2 linked regions of the Amycolatopsis mediterranei genome follow. The protein of the gene in region 2 interacts with the protein of the main gene of each other region in a pairwise test. Links are inferred from orthologs where the notes say so. Each region holds a gene or a part of one and is shown on either strand. Other genes may lie near its edges.

Region 1 (3,136 bases), 1.0 Mb from region 2 along the record:
CGCACGATCGGCGCGTACGCCGGCTGCTGCGCTGGGCTGTCCGAGCTTCGGTGCCGCGTTGCCGATCTGGTTCCTGATCGGCTTCATCACATGGCTGCGCAAGGAATCCTGGCTCCACGTCGTCGCCCCCGCCGCAGCCGGCGCGGTCATCCTCTCGCGACCTGCTGGCTCACCAAGCCCGCCGGAACGCAGTCCGGGGCGACGGCCGCCTCGACCCTGACTGGCGGCTTTCCGTCGCCGCGCCCGGCGGCCTGTGGTCGGTCATTGCCGTCATCGCGGGTAGTCCGACCATCGCTCTGCTCGTCCTGCTGCTGCGCAGGACGAGCAGCAGCAGTCGGCTGCGAGGGATGCGGGATGGGCGGGCGTGGCCTGCAACGTCGGACTGATCAGCCGTTACGTGCTGATCGCGCGGCCGCCACGACCGCACTGAGCGTACTGCTTTGCACCGTCCACAGTGGTCACAACACTACCTCGTCGTGGCGGTTGTCTCGCTGTCCTTGATTGCACACGCCATCGATGGAGACAAGGCCAACCAGGTGCGCCGCAGCCATACGCCGCTGAGCCTGTCCGCGATCGCTCTCCGCGTCGACGCACTCCCGGCTCTGGAGGCAATGTTCCAGCGCGCCGCCGCCCCCGCGGCTCGCGCGTTTCAGGCCTACCCGTTCATCGCTGACCAGACCGGCACGGTCACCGGCGGCGGCATCACCGGCCTGCCGCTCACCGCTGGGCAAGCCACGGCAGGCTCGACGAACGAATTAGTTTGGTGCTCGCCGTCCAGGGCGAACCCCTCTACCGGAGCGGCTGAACCGCTGGTCAGCGATCAAGCCAGGGAGCGAGCAGCTTCTCCAGATCAGCGTCCGAAAGCGCCCGCGGTCCACCATGGAACTCATGCCACCGCGAAGCGTCACACGCCGCGGTGTACTCGACCTCGAACGCCCGCATCAGCACGTACATGAACGTCACCGAGCTGAACCGCTCACCCAGCAACGTCCGCGCCTCCCGAGCCACCTGGGTCGCGCCGCGGAAATCCGCCAGCTTCAACGATTCCGCAGCCGGGTCCAACAGGCTGGGCGCATACATCACGACGATTTCTCCATAACCGAAACGAAAAAACTCAGCCTTCAGCGGCCAGCTGGCCACAGGCCGCGGCAATCTCCTGGCCGCGCGTGTCACGCACCGTGCACGCTACTCCCCCGGCGTTCACCAGCCGCACGAACTCCCGCTCCACCGGCTTCGGCGACGCATCCCACTTCGAACCCGGCGTCGGATTCAACGGAATCACGTTGACGTGCACCAGCTGACCCAAGTGCTTCCGCAACCGCTTCGCCAGCAACTCCGCCCGCCACGGCTGATCGTTGATGTCCCGGATCAACGCATACTCAATAGACACCCGCCGCCCGGACGTGTCCGCGTAGTACCGGGCAGCCGACAGCACCTCGTCCACCGACCACCGCTCGTTCACCGGGACCAAGGTGTCCCGCAGCTCGTCATCCGGCGTGTGCAACGACACCGCCAGCCGCACCTGCATCTTCTCGTCCGCCAGCTTCCGGATCGCCGGCGCGAGACCCACCGTCGACACCGTCACCGAACGCTGCCCGATCCCCAGGCCACCGGGCGCGGGATCCGTGATCCGCCGGACCGCGGCCACCACACGCTTGTAGTTGGCGAGCGGCTCGCCCATCCCCATGAAGACGATGTTCGACAGCCGGCCCGGACCACCCGGCATCGCGCCGTCGCGCATGACCGCCGCCGCCGAGCGGACCTGGTCGACGATCTCCGCCGTCGACAAGTTCCGGTCGAGGCCGCCCTGGCCGGTCGCGCAGAACGGGCACGCCATGCCGCAGCCCGCCTGGCTCGAGATGCACAGCGTCGCGCGGTCCGGGTAGCGCATCAGGACGCTCTCCAGGAGCGTGCCGTCGTGGGCGCGCCACAGCGTCTTGCGCGTCGCGCCGTCGTCGGCCGCCAGCGCGCGGACCTCGGTCAGCAGCGTCGGCATCAGGTCGGCGACCAGCCGTTGCCGGGACGCCGCCGGGATGTCCGTCATCTCCTCCGGGTCCACCGTCAGCCGGGAGAAGTAGTGGTTCGACAGCTGCTTCGCGCGGAACGGTTTCTCCCCCAGCTCGGCGACCGCGGCCGCGCGCTCGGACACCGACAGGTCGGCGAGGTGGCGCGGCGGCAGGCCGCGCTTGGGCGCGTCGAAGACGAGGGGAAGGGCAGTCATAACCGGACCAGTGTCCCACGCGCCCACCGGCACCGCCCGCACCACCCCGGCCCGGTGTACTCCCGGTCACGGACCGCCCCCGGTCGGTGGAGCCGCGCCACCCGGAGGGATGATCGACGACGTGAAAACCGGCGTCCGACGAAAGAGGTGAGCGCGTGTCCTTCCGGCACCTCGTCCTGGCTGTCGCGGTCATCCTGAGCGCTGCCGCCTGCAGCACCCCGGCCGACGGCCCGCCCGCGCCGAGCACGCCGAGCGGGCCGCGCGCCACCGTGGGGTCCTTGCACCTGACCCTGCCGGCCGGCGCGACCTACACCGAGCACAGCCCGGACGGCCTGCTGGACGGCTGCATCAGCGAAGGCGCCGTGGCCTGCGAAGCGCGGGTCGTGAACCTGCGCAAGCCGGACGCCGGCACGCCGATCAACCTCCCGAGCACGAAGCGGCCCTTCGGCTGGTACACCGGCACGGACCTGCCGACCTGCATCACCCCCGCGTCGCCGCCCGGCAAGGCCACGGAGGCCACCGGCAGCACCCTCCTCGACTCCGGCTTCGCGCCGATCGGCCCCAAGAACGCCGAGTACGGCCGCTGGAAGGTCACCTGCGAGAACTCGGCGCAGAACAACCAGGTCCGGATGTGGTGGCTGCCGACCAGCCGGATCCTGGTCGTCCAGTACGGGTCCTTCCCCGGCTGGGACGCCAAGATGGACGCCATGCTCGGCGGCGCCACCTTCAGCTGACGGCGTCGAGCGCGGCCCGGATGATCGCGTCCGTGTCGATGCCGTGGTAGCGGTAGACGTCCTCGAGCGACCCCGACTGCCCGAAACCCGTGACGCCGAGAGCGACCGACGGCACCCGGTTGATCCCGGCCAGGAACGCCAGCGTGTGCGGGTGGCCGTCGAGCACGGTGACCAGCGGCTT
Region 2 (3,237 bases):
TTACCGCTGTAACGCTCGGTGTGCACCGCCTTGGCGAGCGCGTCGGCGAGCCGGGCGGAGTCGACGGACTGCACTTCGTGTGCCCAGCCGACCACGGAACGCGCCTTGTTCCGCTGCAGCCGGCCCACCATGTGCCACCGCAGCCGGGCGGCGACCTCGGCGGCCTTCGGCCCGGCCTCCTGGTCGCGGTTCTCGCCGACGTCGGTGACGCCGAGCTCGGCCAGCAGCGCGACGTCGGACGCGGGGAAGGTCTTCGTGATCGCGATCAGCTTGACCTCGTCCCGCGCGCGCCCGGCGGCGCGGCAGGCGGCGGCGATCCGCTCCTCGACCTCGGCCAGGTTCTCGGCCAGCTCGGCCTTCCGGGAGGTCACGCCTCGATCCAGGTGATGCCCGCGATCCGCCCGGTGGTCCCGTCGCGCCGGTAGCTGAACAGTGTCTTGTCCTCGTTCGTGCAGCGCGGGTCGACGCCGATCTTGCCGACGCCGAGGTCGGCCAGCTGCCGCCAGAGCCCGGCGCGCAGGTCGAGGCCGGGGGTGCCCGTGCGGGTCTTGCACGCGCTGCCGGGGACGTGTTTCTCGACGTCGGCGGCCATGGCGGCGGGGACCTCGTAGCAGTCGCCGCAGATCGCCGGGCCGAGCAGGGCCTCGATCCGGTGCGGCTCGGCGCCCAGCTTCCGCATGGCCTCGACCGCGGCCGCGACGACGCCGACCCGCGTGCCCACCCGGCCCGCGTGCACCGCCGAGACCACCCCGGCCTCGGCGTCGGCCAGCAGGATCGGGACGCAGTCGGCGACCAGCACCACGAGCGCGACGCCCGGGGTCGCGGTCACCAGGGCGTCGGTCGCCTCCGCCGCGGTGGTTTCCGAGCCGTCCACGATCGTCGCCGTGCGGCCGTGGACCTGCTCCATCCAGGCCAGCTCGTCCTCGGCCAGGCCCAGCTCGGCGGCCAGGCGCTTGCGGTTGGCGAAGACGTTGCCCTCGTCGTCGCCGACGTGGTCGCCCAGGTTGAAGGTGTCGTAGGGGGGCCGTGACGCGCCGCCCGCCCTGGTCGTGACCACTCGCCGCACCCGCACGAAATCCTCCTGAACATCACTGAAGGCCACCACCCACGACTCTAGTTCGCGGGCGATGGCCTTCAGAGGTGTGGCTAGCGCCGCATGAACGGCGGGACGTCGACCTCGTCGTCCGACGGGTCGTCGTGCACCGGCATCGCGCGCCCGGGCAGGCTGCCCTGGGTCGCGTTGGAGCCGAGCGGCGAGTAGCCGCGCGAACCGCCGCCGGGCTGCGGGAGCCCGCCCGAGGGCTGGTTGCCGCCGGCCGACGGCAGCGGCGAGTGCGACCGCGGCGGCGCCACCGGGTAGCCGGAGCTGCCCGCGGACGGCACCGGGGTGGCGCCCGACGGCGGCGACTGCGAGTTCGAGACCTGGCCGGCCGAAGCCGACGCGGTGGACGACCCGCGCGAGCCGGAACCGAACGTCGACGGGTCCAGCTTCTTGTGCGTCGGCGCGCCGGCGTCGAACCCGGCCGCGATCACCGTGACGCGGACCTCGTCGCCGAGGGAGTCGTCGATGATCGTGCCGAAGATGATGTTCGCGTCCGGGTGCGCGGACTCCTGGACCAGCGACGCGGCCTCGTTGATCTCGAACAGGCCCAGGTCGGAGCCGCCCGCGATGGACAGCAGCGCACCGTGGGCGCCGTCCATCGACGCCTCCAGCAGCGGCGAGTTGATCGCCTTCTCCGCGGCCTGGATGGCCCGGCCCTCGCCGCGCGCCGAGCCGATGCCCATCAGCGCGGAGCCCGCGCCGGACATGACGCTCTTGACGTCGGCGAAGTCGAGGTTGATCAGGCCCGGCGTGGTGATCAGGTCGGTGATGCCCTGGACACCGGAGAGCAGCACCTCGTCCGCGGAGCGGAACGCGTCCATCAGCGAGACGCCGATGTCGCCGAGCTGCAGCAGCCGGTCGTTCGGGATCACGATGAGGGTGTCGCACTCGTTGCGCAGCGACTGGATGCCGTCTTCGGCCTGCTTGCCGCGCCGCTTGCCCTCGAAGGTGAACGGGCGGGTCACGACGCCGATGGTCAGCGCGCCCAGCTTGCGGGCGATCTGCGCCACGACCGGTGCGCCACCGGTGCCCGTGCCGCCGCCTTCACCGGCCGTCACGAACACCATGTCGGCGCCCTTGATGACCTCTTCGATCTCTTCACGGTGGTCTTCGGCGGCCTTCTGGCCGACCTCGGGGGCGGCGCCCGCGCCGAGGCCGCGGGTCAGTTCGCGGCCGATGTCCAGCTTGACGTCGGCGTCGGACATGAGCAGTGCCTGGGCGTCGGTGTTCACCGCGATGAACTCGACACCCTTGAGGCCGACCTCGATCATGCGGTTCACGGCGTTCACGCCGCCACCGCCGATGCCGACCACCTTGATCACCGCAAGGTAGTTGTGCGGGGGCGTCATCGAAGTCCGCCTTCCTGATCGTTGTGCCCGTACAGCCCGCCGCCGGTGATCAACCCTCAACCTCAACCCCAGATCGAGAGTTATGTCAACCGCCGACGTTAGGCAGGACGGTAGGCACCAGGCAGGCTCTAATCCAGTAGGCACGCCGTGTGTCGCAAAGGTGTTTTGCCACAACACGTTCGAGCGCGCAAGAGCGACGGGCCCCCGGCACCGTCCCGGCCCGATCTGGTATGGCCACCGGATCAGGCGGGGACGGGCATGCTCATGAGGACTTCCGTGGGTGTTCCGGTGGCCGATCCACCGGGCGGTTCGACGCTCACCGCGACCTTGTCGGCGCCGGCGACGCCGTCCGCCACGACCAGGCCGCCCCGGTCCGCCGCCGCGATCACCCCGGCCGGGCGCGGCGCGGCCGCGCCGGTGATCAGCCAGGCTTCGTAGACCTTCCCGCCCGGCTGCGACGGCAGGCCGGCGTCCATCACCATCACCCGGTTGAGCGACCGCGACAGGACGACCGTGACGCCGCCGCCGGTCGGCGCCTCGCCGTGCGCGGTCTTCGCGTCCGGTGCCGCGAGCAGCGCCGCCACCGGCGCGAACTGCTGTTTCGCCTGGTCGAGGCGGCTCTGGGCGGCCTGCAGCTCCTGCTGCTGGGTCAGCGCGATCCCGCCGAACACCCCGCCCGCGGCGAGCCCGACGACGGCCGCCGCGGCCGACACGACGACCGCCCAGCGCGGGGCCCGCACCGAGCGGCGGTGCCGCTCCGGCGCACCGGGCCGGGTGCGCGGCGGC

What was found.
Region 1: the proteins of ftsZ (region 2) and rlmN interact in binary tests that used the Escherichia coli proteins (3 or more experiments, as listed by UniProt). The link is inferred for Amycolatopsis mediterranei from one-to-one orthologs.

Annotation. Positions count from the first base shown.
Region 1 is NZ_CP100416.1:2,218,812-2,221,947, reverse strand. The notes cover bases 169-2,992. They hold rlmN (dual-specificity RNA methyltransferase RlmN), read right to left. Parts: upstream 2,222-2,992; coding sequence 1,115-2,221; downstream 169-1,114. Other genes in these bases: ISP_RS10585 (transketolase-like TK C-terminal-containing protein), read right to left, coding at 2,948-2,992; ISP_RS10590 (hypothetical protein), read left to right, coding at 2,377-2,955; ISP_RS10600 (hypothetical protein), read right to left, coding at 814-1,080. Outside these bases: ISP_RS10605 (hypothetical protein), read right to left, coding at 1-150; more of ISP_RS10585, read right to left, coding at 2,993-3,136.
Region 2 is NZ_CP100416.1:3,253,501-3,256,737, reverse strand. What follows is about bases 300-3,224. They hold ftsZ (cell division protein FtsZ), read right to left. Parts: upstream 2,452-3,224; coding sequence 1,147-2,451; downstream 300-1,146. Other genes in these bases: ISP_RS15530 (anti-sigma factor), read right to left, coding at 2,694-3,224; pgeF (peptidoglycan editing factor PgeF), read right to left, coding at 368-1,072; ISP_RS15545 (YggS family pyridoxal phosphate-dependent enzyme), read right to left, coding at 300-371. In the rest of the region: more of ISP_RS15545, read right to left, coding at 1-299; more of ISP_RS15530, read right to left, coding at 3,225-3,237. UniProt on the Escherichia coli protein: Essential cell division protein that forms a contractile ring structure (Z ring) at the future cell division site. The regulation of the ring assembly controls the timing and the location of cell division.